4 regions of the Bifidobacterium sp. UTCIF-39 genome follow, and region 3 is predicted to be linked to each of the others. Evidence: riboswitches for the same ligand, from Rfam matches in the RefSeq annotation. Region 3 holds a riboswitch; each other region holds the start of a gene.

What was found. Region 3 has a riboswitch for thiamine pyrophosphate ahead of thiC (phosphomethylpyrimidine synthase ThiC). Riboswitches for the same ligand answer to the same signal wherever they lie in the genome.
Region 1: linked by a shared signal. The riboswitch ahead of EP30_RS08750 (ECF transporter S component) and the one ahead of thiC (phosphomethylpyrimidine synthase ThiC) in region 3 are both predicted to bind thiamine pyrophosphate.
Region 2: linked by a shared signal. The riboswitch ahead of thiM (hydroxyethylthiazole kinase) and the one ahead of thiC (phosphomethylpyrimidine synthase ThiC) in region 3 are both predicted to bind thiamine pyrophosphate.
Region 4: linked by a shared signal. The riboswitch ahead of thiS (sulfur carrier protein ThiS) and the one ahead of thiC (phosphomethylpyrimidine synthase ThiC) in region 3 are both predicted to bind thiamine pyrophosphate.

The regions. Positions count from the first base shown of each region.
Region 1 is NZ_JEOG01000021.1:40,740-43,832, reverse strand. Features, by position in the region: gene EP30_RS08755 (dipeptidase) at 1-1,265, shown strand, start outside; TPP riboswitch at 1,393-1,514, shown strand; gene EP30_RS08750 (ECF transporter S component) at 1,570-2,190, shown strand; gene EP30_RS08745 (ABC transporter ATP-binding protein) at 2,194-3,093, shown strand, end outside.
Region 2 is NZ_JEOG01000018.1:46,961-50,053, reverse strand. Features, by position in the region: gene EP30_RS08085 (glycine--tRNA ligase) at 1-1,410, opposite strand, end outside; TPP riboswitch at 1,634-1,808, shown strand; gene thiM (hydroxyethylthiazole kinase) at 1,803-2,669, shown strand; gene thiE (thiamine phosphate synthase) at 2,726-3,093, shown strand, end outside.
Region 3 is NZ_JEOG01000006.1:139,075-142,167, forward strand. Features, by position in the region: gene thiC (phosphomethylpyrimidine synthase ThiC) at 1-1,894, opposite strand, end outside; TPP riboswitch at 1,890-1,996, opposite strand; gene EP30_RS04205 (hypothetical protein) at 2,096-3,093, opposite strand, start outside.
Region 4 is NZ_JEOG01000002.1:242,394-245,486, forward strand. Features, by position in the region: gene EP30_RS01980 (HesA/MoeB/ThiF family protein) at 1-324, opposite strand, end outside; gene EP30_RS01985 (putative heavy metal-binding protein) at 476-805, opposite strand; TPP riboswitch at 898-997, shown strand; gene thiS (sulfur carrier protein ThiS) at 1,189-1,383, shown strand; gene EP30_RS01995 (thiazole synthase) at 1,468-2,334, shown strand; gene EP30_RS02000 (putative ABC transporter permease) at 2,364-3,093, opposite strand, start outside.

The DNA of each region.
Region 1 (3,093 bases), on a different contig from region 3:
TGGGCATCACCGCCGATCATATGAAGCGTTCCGCCGAATTCGTGGCCGAGGTGCTGCGTGAGGAGGGCGTGGACGCTCGCGTGGTCCAGTCGCGCAACCCGGATGGCACGCCCGGTGCGTGGGAGGTCGTCGGTTCGCGCATCGTGGATCCCCAGGCGCCCACTGTACTGCTGTATGCCCATCATGACGTGCAGCCGGTTCCCGATCCCAAGGAGTGGGACACCGATCCGTTCGTCGCCACCGCCAAGGACGACGGTCGTCTGTACGGCCGTGGCGCGGCCGACGATGGCGGCGGCATCGCCATCCACTCCGGCGCGCTGCACGCCCTTGGAGACGATCTGGGTGTGAACGTGAAGGTGTTCATCGAAGGCGAGGAGGAGATGGGGTCGCCCAGCTTCATCCCGTTCATCGAAGAGCATGCCGCCGAGTTCGAATCCGACGTGATCATCGTGGCCGATTCCGGCAACTGGTCCGCCGAGATCCCCAGTCTGACCACCTCCCTGCGCGGCAACACCTGCGTGGACGTGACCGTGCGCGTGCTCGGCCACCCCGTGCATTCCGGCCAGTTCGGCGGTCCGATCCTCGACGCGAACACGCTCGCATCCATGCTCATCGCGTCCATGTATGACAAGGACGGCAACCTCGTGGTGCCCGGCCTGCTCGCCGAGGAGCCGATCGGCGGACTCCAGCGCGATCTTGACGAGGAGTCCCTGCGCGCCGACGCCGCTGTGGTGCCCGGCTATCGTCTCGCCGGCACTGATTCGATCGCCTCCCGTCTGTGGACCAAGCCCAGCGTGACCGTGATCGGCTTCGATGCGCATCCCGTGGACGGCTCGTTCAACGTGATCGCCGACTCCGCTCGCTTCCGCCTGTCCATGCGCACCTCGCCCAACCAGGAGCCCGAGGAGGCGCAGCGCGCGCTCGCCGAGTTCCTGAAGGCAAACGCCCCGTTTGGCGCCGAAGTGACCGTCGAGTCGCTGGAGAACGGCAAGGGCTGGGCCATGGACCCCAACTGCACCGCCGTCAAGGACGCCGAGGAGGCGCTGGCCGAGGCGTTCGGCGTGGAGCCCGCGAACAAGGGCGAAGGCGGATCCATCCCGTTCATCCCCGAACTGCAGCGTATCTTCCCCCAGGCGCAGGTGCTGGTCACCGGCCCCGAGGACCCGAAGGCCAACGCGCACAGCCCCAACGAGTCCATCGACCTGCCGAGTCTGAAGAAGAACATCCTCGCCGAGGCGCTGATTCTCGGCAAGCTCGCCCGGTAACCCAAAATTACGTGCGGTCGTTCCGCCAATCATGGTGAACTACGTAGATCTACGGAACCGTTCATCGACGATTCCCATGATTTCGCGGAATTGACCATTGCACTTTGTAAGGCCCCCGTGTAGTATCAGCTTCGGACACGGGGGCTTTCGCATATCCCACAGAATGCGAAGGCTGAGAGGAAGCACTGCTTCGACCGTATGAACGTATACCGGGTAATGCCGGCGCACGGATGTCTCTCGTTTTCCCGTGCCTTGTGGCGGAACGCAACCGGCGTTCCCCATGGAGAGGAAAGGCACAACTCACATGTCTGAAACCATCGCCAAGACGAATCTGCGCTGGCGCGTAGTCGATATAGTCGTCGCATCCATCATCGCGGTCGCATCCGGTGTGATCTTCGCCGGCTGGGATCTGATCTACAAGATCCCGACCACCGCCCTTGACGCCGTGCTCCCTGGCTTCAACGGTCTGGTCTGCGCCTTCTGGCTGTTCGCCGGTCCGCTGGCCGCCATCATCGTGCGCAAGCCCGGCGCGGCCATCTACGCCGAACTGATCGCGGCCTGCATCGAATACATCATCGGCGCCGGCGGCGTATTCGGCATCAGCGGCTCGATCATCATCGGTCTGGTCCAAGGCGTGTTCGCCGAGATCATCTTCATCGTGGTGCGCTACCGCGTGTGGAACCCGCTGACCGCCACCCTTTCCGGTCTGCTGTCCGGTTTCGGCAACTACCTGTTCGAGTTCTCCCCGTTCGGCAGCCGCGTGGGCATCGGCTTCTTTAGCACCTACGGTCTGTCCTATCTGGTGACCACGCTGATCTCCGGTGCCGTGATCGCCGGCCTGCTCATGTGGTTCGTGCAGCGTGCCATCGCCGCCACCGGCGTGCTCGACCGTTTCGAGTCCGGCAGGGCCAAGGCGCTGGTCTGATCGGTGAACGATTCCGTATTCCAGAAGGCGGCCCCGGTCGGCGTTGAGGCGCGCGACTGGGGCTGGCGTCATTCCACCCGCAAGGACTTCGCGCTGCGTCATGTGAATCTGACGATCCGTCCCGGCGAGCGCGTGCTGCTGCTGGGCGCGTCGGGTGCCGGCAAGAGCACGTTCATGGCCGCCATGGCCGGCGTGCTGGGCAGTGACGACGAGGGTGTGCGCGAGGGTACGCTCAGCGTCGGGGGAGTGGACGCCAACGACGCGCGCGGTATGGCCGGATTGGTGTTGCAGGATCCGGATGCGCAGATCATCCTTGAACGTGCGGGCGACGATGTGGCCTTCGCCTGTGAGAATCTTGGCGTCCCCAAGGACGAGACGTGGAAGCGGGTCCGGGCGTCGCTCGACATCGTGGGACTTGAATCGCTTGAGCTCACGCATTCCACGCGGCACCTGTCCGGTGGTCAGCGTCAGCGTCTGGCATTGGCCGGCGTACTGGCCATGCGTCCCGGTTTGCTGTTGCTCGATGAGCCCACCGCGAATCTCGATCCACCGGGCGTGCGTGAGGTTCATGATGCGGTGAGGCATGTCGTGGAGTCCACTGGTCAGACCATGGTCGTGGTCGAACATCATATCGACGTCTGGCTTGATCTGGTCGACCGCGTGATCGTGCTCGGTGCCGCGGGCGACAGCCATGAAGGCGGTGTGCTGGCCGACGGTACGCCCGATGAGGTGTTCTCCACCATGGGTGATGTTCTCGCCGATGGCGGCTCATGGGTGCCGGGGCGTGCGATTCCGAGTTTCCCGCCCACGGATGACGATGATGACACCGCCGACACCGCCACCACTGACGATGTTGAGAACGAGCGCATCGTGCTGTCCACCCGGGATCTGTCGTTCGGACGT
Region 2 (3,093 bases), on a different contig from region 3:
GGGCTTGAGCGGCACATGCGTGCGGTGCTCGCCGATGCGGGCGGCCACGTAGTCGGCCACCTTGTCAAGAGCCACGCGCTCCTGGTTCATGGTGTCGCGGTCACGAATCGTCACGGCCTGATCGTCGAGGGTGTCGAAGTCGACCGTCACGCACAGCGGGGTGCCGATCTCGTCCTCGCGACGGTAACGACGGCCGATGGCGCCGGACTCGTCGTAGTCGATCATCCATTCGTTCTGGCGCAGATCGTTCGCCAGGTTCTGGGCCACGTTCTGCAGTTCGGGCTTCTTGCTGAGCGGCAGCACGGCGGCCTTGACCGGAGCCAGACGCGGGTCGAGGCGCAGCACGGTGCGCTTGTCCACGCCGCCCTTGGTGTTCGGAGCCTCGTCCACATCGTAGGCGTCCACAAGGAAGCACATCAGGGAGCGGGTCAAGCCGGCCGCAGGCTCGATCACGTACGGCACGTAGCGCTCGCCGGTGGCCTGGTTGAAGTAGCTGAGGTCCTCGCCGGAGTGCTTGGCGTGGGCGGAAAGATCGAAGTCGGTGCGGTTGGCCACGCCCTCGAGCTCGCCCCAGTCGGATCCCTGGAAGCCGAACTTGTATTCGATGTCCACGGTGCGCTTGGAGTAGTGGGCGAGCTTCTCCTTCGGATGCTCGTAGTGACGCAGGTTCTCCGGCTTGACGCCGAGGTCGAGGTACCACTGGGTACGGGCGTCGATCCAGTACTGGTGCCAATCCTCATCGGTGCCGGGCTCCACGAAGAACTCCATCTCCATCTGCTCGAACTCACGGGTGCGGAAGATGAAGTTGCCGGGAGTGATCTCGTTGCGGAAGGACTTGCCCATATTGGCGATGCCGAACGGCGGCTTGGAACGCGAGGAGGTCATCACGTTCTTGAAGTCCACGAAGATGCCCTGCGCGGTCTCCGGACGCAGGTAGTGCAGGCTGTTCTCGTCCTCCACCGGGCCGAGATGGGTGCGCAGCATCATGTTGAAGTCGCGCGGTTCGGTCCACTTGCCACGGGTGCCGCAGTCGGGGCACACGATGTCGGCCATGCCGTTCTCCGGCAGCTGGTCATGGTGCTTCTCGGCGTAGGATTCCTGCAGCTTGTCGGCGCGGTTGCGCTTGTGGCAGTTCAGGCATTCGACCAGCGGGTCGTTGAACACGGCGACGTGACCGGAAGCGACCCACACCGGGGTGGGCAGGATGATGGACGTATCAACGCCCACGACGTCGGGACGGGTGACAACCATCGAACGCCACCACTCGCGCTTGATATTGTCCTTGAGCGCCACGCCGAGCGGGCCGTAATCCCATGCGGAACGGGTGCCGCCATAGATCTCACCGGCGGGGAATACGAAACCGCGACGCTTCGCGAGGGATACGACTTCATCAAGTTTGGACTGAGCCACAATGCACCTTCTGGTTTGAACGGTTTGGGGTCTTGTTTTGCGCCCCTGAGTCTATCCGTACACGCTGACAGTCAACGCCAACGACGGAACGACCGGAACACACCATCGAATCGCCGTGCACATGACGACAGCGCAACGACGATGCGACGCAAGTACAAGACGCACAATACGCGCATAGCACTTGAAGTCGCCGAAGTTGTCCGAACGGCGGCATAGCGTCAATGGCACAATGCAGGGGAACCCGTACGACGTACGGCACGATGGTTCGGCCAAGACTCGACCATGATTTCGAGGCGCAACACCATCGGATCGACGCGTAACGGGTTGAGAAAGGCGCCGGCCTGACCCTTGGAACCTGTTGGTCAACACCATCGTAGGGAGGCATTCTTCATATGAGTTCCGATTCCGAAAACCTCGAATCCGGCAACCTCACCGTCGGTGATCCGCTGCGCGCCGAGATCGCGCAGGCCGTGGACGCCGTACGCGAGACCACGCCACTCGCCCAGTCGCTGACGAACTTCGTCACCATCAATTTCGTCGCCAACGCCCAGCTTGCCGTAGGGGGCACGGCGGCCATGCACTACAGCGGCGAAGAAGCCGAGGCTCTGGATTCCGCCGGAGCCTCCAAGGCCACCTACATCAATATGGGCACATTGCTCGCGGAATTCCGCAACGAGTATCCTGCCGCCGCGCGCGATGCCGTGGACCGCGGTCTGCCGTGGGTGCTTGATCCCGTGGGAGCAGGAGCGGGCGAGCTGCGCGGCGAGATTCTTCGCGCCTTTCGGAAGACCCCGCCCACGATCATCCGCTGCAACGCGTCCGAGGCGATTGCGCTGGCCGGGATCTGGGGGCTGGAGGGAGCCGATTCCAAATCACGCGCCGGCGTGGAGGCTCATGATGAAATCGATGCGGCAATCCCCGCGGCCCATGCCCTCGCTCGGTTCACCAAGGGTGTGGTGTCGGTATCGGGGGCCATGGATCTGGTCACCGACGGCGAGCGCGACTTCCGTCTGCCCGGCGGCAGCGTGTGGATGACGAAGATCACGGGCGCGGGCTGTTCCCTGGGCGGCGTCACGGCGACGTACGCCTGTGTGGCCCGCCCGCTGGTCGCCGCGCTGACTGCGGCATTGCATTACAACCGTGCGGCGGATGCCGCCGAACGTGTGGCCGAGGGTCCTGGCTCGTTCCAAGTGGCGTTCCTCGATGCGCTGTGGAACACCACGTCCGATGAGATCGCCCAGTCGCCGATCTACGCCTGATTCCCTGATTCCCTGATTCATTGTCGATTCATTGTTCATACTGCAAGGAGCGAATCATGACCAACCGTTTCCCGTACGCGTCGATGCGCGACATTCTCGATGTATCCGCCTATCTGGTGCTCGGCCCGGATGATACGCACGGCCGCCCGGTCACCGATGTGGTGGCACAGGCCCTGCGTGGCGGCGTAACCATCGTGCAGCTGCGCGCCAAGCATTCCGATGCCGGCGAGATCATCGCCATGGCCAAGGATATCGCGCAGGTGATCGCGGATGCCGGAAAAAGCGATACCGTGCCGCTGCTGATCGACGATCGTCTGGACGTGGTGCTCGCCGCCCGCGATATGGGCATCAAGGTGGACGGCGTGCACGTGGGCCAGACCGATGTTCCCGCCACCGCATGCCGCAGGCTGCTCGGCCCGGACGC
Region 3 (3,093 bases):
AGAACGCCACGTCGTACTTGGCGAAGATGTCGCACAGTTCGTCGAAGTGCGTGTACAGGAAGCTTTCCTGATGGTGCTGCAGGCACCACTCGGCCATGATCGAACCGCCACGAGAGACGATGCCGGTCACGCGGTTGGCGGTAAGCGGCACGAAGCGCAGCAGCACGCCCGCGTGGATGGTCATGTAGTCCACGCCCTGCTCGCACTGCTCGATCACAGTGTCGCGGAACAGCTCCCAACTGAGCTTGGAGGCGTCGTCCTCCACCTTCTCGAGGGCCTGATACATCGGCACGGTGCCGATCGGAACCGGGGAGTTGCGCAGGATCCATTCGCGCGTGGTGTGAATGTCGTTGCCGGTGGACAGGTCCATCACGGTGTCGGCACCCCACTTGGTGGCCCACGTGAGCTTCTCCACCTCCTCATCGATGGAGCTGGTAACCGCGGAGTTGCCCATGTTGGCGTTGAGCTTGGTGAGGAACTTCTCGCCGATGATCATCGGCTCAGCCTCGGGGTGGTTGATGTTGCACGGCATGACGGCGTGACCGGATGCCAGCTCCGAACGCACGAGCTCCACATCGCAGTTCTCGCGCTCGGCGACGAACTTCATTTCGGGGGTGATGATGCCATGGCGGGCGTACCACATCTGGGTCACCGGATGGTCTTTGGCCTTCATCGGGTTGTGACGACGGCCTCGCCATTCCTTGGTGGCCTTGCCGCGCTTCATGGCGCGCTTGCCGTCATCGGCGAGGTTGCGACGACGCCCCTCGTACTCCTCGACATCGCCACGGTCCTTGATCCATGCGAGGCGAAGAGGCTGCAGACCCTCCTTCGGATCGCACTTGGGGCCTTCGGTGCTGTAGTCGATGAACGGCGGGTTCGGTCCGACTCCGGGGGTGTCGGACAGCTTGATCTCGGTGTACGGCACTTCCAGATCGTAGGTGCCGTGCTGGTTTTCGAAATGCACGGTCTTGGTCTTGCGGATGTGCGCCTTGTCACGCTGCTTGGAGTCACGGGCGGCGATGTCGACGCGCTGCTGCTTGGCAAGCTTGGCGGCGGCCTTGGCATCCTTGGCGTTGGTGAACTTTTTCTCGGCGGCGGGTTCGGCCGAGGGTTCGGCGGCAGGCTTCTCGGCACGCTTGGCGTAACCGTGACGGGCGTCGCCACGCACCGACTTCCATGCATCCACCATGGCCTGGGCCGCGGCCTGCGGATCCGACGCCTCGGTGATCGCCTTGGTGACGAACCATCCGGCGGCCTTGGTCCCGGCCAGCGTGGCGATGTCGTCGACGGTCACTCCCCCGACGACCGCCACCGGGTACACGCAGGCCGTGGCCATGGTGTTCACACGATCCACGGTGAGCAGGGTACCGTGCTCGTCGGCGGCCGATGCGGCCTCGAGCTCGGGGGTGGCCATGTGGAACGGGGTGGCCGCGATGTAGTCGATGCATCCCTCCGGGATCTCGTTGAGGATCGGCACCAGACCCTCGATCTCGGCGGACAGGCCGATGATGGCGTCATCGCCGAGCAGTTCACGTGCCTCGCGCGGTTCCACATCGTTCGGTCCCAGATGGACACCGTCGACCTTGATGCCCTTGTTGCGGCACTGCCAGACGACGTCGGCACGACCGTCGAGCACCAGGGCGACGGAGTCCGACTTGTCGTTGTCCTCGATGATCTGGGCCACATCCTGGGCCAGACCGGCGAGATCACGGGCGGTGACGTGGCGTGCGGAAACGCGGATGAACGTCACTCCGCCACGCAGCGCGTCGTCCACCACATCGGTGATGACGCCATTGGCAATGTCCTGCGGTCCGACGACGAGCGATGCCGACAGATCGAAACCGTCACGCATCGAAACGTAGGGGAACCGTTGTGATTGTGCAGGATTCTGCATGAACTTTCCTAACTTCCTACGGCGGCATTACCCGACCAGGTTCTACGGTCTCGGACGCTTTCCGATCTCAGCCCTCGCATTTGGGCACCCGTGTGGACATGATTCACGCTAGCACTGCATACCGCGATTCCCCATATTGATCTGGCGTGTCGTAATGGTTTGTGGTAGCACCCGCCGTCATTACATGACGGCGACCGTGGATCACAGACCGAACAATGCCTTGACCCGGGCGATGATGCCTTCCTGGGACGCCTTGTCATCGGCGGTACTGACGGCATCCTTAGCAGCGGCGGAGCCGTTCGCATTGTCGTCCGTTTCGGGCTTGTCAACGCCGGACACCACGTAGGTGAACTGCACGCGATCCACGTTGGTATTGTCGGGCGCGACGAACGAATGCGGCGTGAAACCGGTACCGAGTTTGTCGTCAATGGTCTTCTGCAGTTCGTCGAGCACCTTGCGGTCGATGCCGTTGACGGATTCGGCGAGCGCCGCATTCCCTTCGGCGAGGGTTCGGGTGCCGGAGGCCGCCGTCTGCGCTCCTTCGGCCAGTTGACTGGCACCTGACTTGGCGTTTTGCGTTCCGTCGGCCAGTTCGCTTGTCCCCTGTGCGAGTGTTGACGCGCCGGAATGGAGCGTGGACGCTCCCGTTGCAAGGGTTCCGGAGCCTGAGGCGAGTTCGGATGCGCCCGCATTGACTGCGGCGGATCCGTCCGCGACCTGCTTGGCTGCGGTGTTCAGTGCGTCCAGCGAGTCGGATGGCATGGCGTTCAGTCCCTGTGCGACCTGATTCATGCCGTTGGCGAGCTGTGCGGCACCGCCGGCGACGGTGGAGGATTGCGTGGCGTCGAATTGGTTGTTCAGTGTTGCGGCACCGGTGTTGAGCGAGTCGATGCCATCGCCGAGCTGGGCGTATCCGTCGGATGCCTGCTTGAGCGCCTGGGCGCTACCGGTGTAGGCGCCGGCCGTTTGGTTGGCTTTGGCGAACGCTTCGATGGCCTGATTAAGCGCCGCCTGCTTGTCGGCGTTCTGCGGATCGACGACGTAGGCCTGCAGTGCGGTCTGCATTTGCTGCTGGGCGGCAGCGGCCTGCTGCGCCGCCTGCTGCGCGGCGGTTTCTGCGGTCTGCTGGCTTTGTTTCAGTGTTGTCTGGTACTGGCTGCTTCCAGTGCTGAGTGCACCGATGCCGCTGTGGAGGTTCT
Region 4 (3,093 bases), on a different contig from region 3:
CATGGTCCGATGCACGTTCACCGTCACGTCCGGGTTCAGTCTGACGATGCTTTCCTTCGCGGATTCCGCCTTGGACATGCCGACCCTGTCGGAGTCGTGGATGATCTGACGCTGCAGATTGCTGACGTCCACCACGTCGTCATCCACGATGCCGAGTGTGCCCACGCCGGCCGCCGCCAGATACAGGACGACAGGGGATCCCAGACCGCCGGCTCCGACGATCAGCACCTTCGCCGCGAGCAGACGCTTCTGTCCACGCACGCCCACGCCCTTGAGGATCAGATGCCGCGCGTACCGGTCGATCTGATCGTCGGAAAGCGTGATGCGCGGTTTCGCCGTGGTCGTCTGCGTCTGCTGCGGTTCCATGAAGTCGTTCTCCTTGCGCCCGTGTGCTCAATCGTTCAACATCTTGAATTCACGGCTGGACGGAGTCCTCGGCCGACGGCACGGAAACACAGCGGCCATCCCGCGTCGTTCAGGCCTTGGCGGCGAGCTGGACCGCGGTTCCCGATGCGGTGACCATGAGCATGTCGCCCTGGCCAAGCACCTCGTAATCGATGTCCACGCCCACCACGGCATGGGCGCCGAGCGCGGAGGCGCGCTGCTGCATTTCGGCGAGCGCCTCCTCGCGCGCGTTGACCAGCTCGTTCTCATAACCCTGGCTGCGGCCGCCGAACACGTTGCGCAGGCCAGCTCCGAGATCCTTGAGGATGTTCACACCGGAAATGACCTCGCCGAACACAATGCCGTAATAGCCGGTGATGGTGTAGCCCTCGACGGTGGGGGTAGTGGTGACGATCATGATATTCCCTTCGATCGGTGTTCCCTGATTCGGGAACCGTATTCCCACCTTACCGTGTTCGGCGCGCCGGCGTCTGCACGAGCAGGTAGGGTGATTGGTGTACGAACGGGAGCCGTTGGGCTGAGAGGAAGCTTCGCTTCGACCGTGGACTTGATGCGGGTCATGCCGCCGTAAGGAATCGTCATCGATTGCGCAACGCAGTGCATGATCATCACTCCGCATCATCCATGGTGGATTATGGAGTTGCTTTGCTATTCATTCCAACGATTCCGTATCCACGACGATAATCGAATATGGCATGACGGGTTCATGAACGGGCGCACCACGCAGGGTACGGCTTGGTTTCGTGCGCCCTTTTTTCATATTCGCCGAGTTTGGAGGAACTCATGCAGGTCAATGGAGAACAGGTCACGCTGGATACGCCGGTCAGCGTCGCCGACTATCTGGAGTCGCACGGTTACCGTGCCGAACGAGTGGCCGTGGAGCTCGACGGTGCCATCGTGCCGCGGGAGAAGCGTGACGATGTCATGCTCACTGATCAGTCGGTCATGGAGATCGTTCAGTTCGTTCAAGGCGGCTGAGTTCGCGCGCGTCGAACACCGGACATCACGTTCAGCATCATTTCATTCCGTTATCAATCTCCGTCATCAATCAAGGAGCCAATCATGATCCCCAATCCCGTCACTGAGGAATCCGTAGCCGCCACTCCCCTGCCGCCGCAGCCCGCGGTCACGAATCCGGTAGGCACTGCAGCCCCTATGCCCGAAGTGGTCGACAAGCCGCTGAATCTTGGCGGCCATGAGTTCGAGTCCCGCTTCATTCTGGGATCCGGCCGGTATGATCTCAATCTGATCAAGGCCACGGTGGAGCATGCCGGCACGCAGATCGTCACGATGGCGCTTCGTCGTGCACAGACCACGGAAAACAGCGTGCTCGATTACATTCCCGAGGGCATCACCCTGCTGCCGAACACGTCGGGCGCCCGTAATGCGGAGGAGGCTGTGCGCATCGCCCGACTGGCCCGCGAGGTGTGCCACACGGATTTCGTGAAGGTGGAGATCGAGCATGAGACCAAGTATCTGCTGCCCGATAACGCCGAGACGATCCGTGCCACGGAGATGCTGGCAAAGGAGGGATTCGTGGTCATGCCGTACATGTTCCCGGATCCGATCGCAGCCCGTCAGCTGGAGGAAGCCGGTGCCGCCGCGGTGATGCCGCTGGGTTCGCTGATCGGTTCGAACATGGGTCTGCGTATGCGTGACTTCATTCGCATCATCATCGACAATGCGAACGTGCCGGTGATCATCGACGCGGGCATCGGACGTCCGAGCCAGGCCTGCGATGCGATGGAGATGGGTGCCGATGCCGTGATGGCCTATACCGCCGTGGCGAGCGCCGGCAACATTCCGCTCATGGCCCGCGCGTTCAAGGATGCGATCGCCGCCGGACGTGCCGCCTATCTGGCCGGTCTTGGCAAGGTGACCGAAGGACAGGCTGTGCCGTCCAGTCCCACCACGGGATATTTGCACTGATGCACTGATAGTCGTTCTGTGCGGCTGTATCACCGATCGTTGTCGCAACGATCGCGATCATCATGTTTGCGATCGTTGCGATTCAGCATCTCACGCAGCTGCTTGATCGTCTCGCCATAGTCAACGGATGTCATGCGGGGGAACGAGCGGATCATACGTTTCTGCTGCGCGTTGAGCGCATTGGTAAGCGTGTCGTACAGCCGGCTGATCCCCTGCACGCGCGTGACCAGTCCCGGCAGATCGGGAAGGTTGTCGGCAAGATCACGCATCCGGTCCGCGGCGGCTCCCTTGTACGACTGCAGTCGTCCCGCGGCGGCGTCACTGTATCGTTGCAACGCCTCGATCGGGTCGAGCGCATAATCGCCCAGTCGTTCGCGGATGATGTCGCGGCTGCGTTCCAATATCTGGGAGAATTCGGCCAGACGCCGGGCGAAGCCGCTGAGGCCGATCACGGTGATCAGGAAGTCCACGAGGATCGTCACCATCAGCACCGCGATGATCGTATGGAATAGCGGCAGCGGGATCATCGCGGTCCATTGTTCCACCCACGGCTGGGCCACATCCACGATCAGTACGCCGAATACGCCGAATATGATCGCGCCGATCAGGCAGATACGTCCGTTGATATTGAATCTGAAGTGCGAGTAATCCCACCATCGTGCATGGAACGCCTTCTCCATCACCCATGACGTCACGTATTCGAGTACCGATGCGCCCACCGCACCCAGCAGGAACATGGTCACCAACGACATCGGCGTG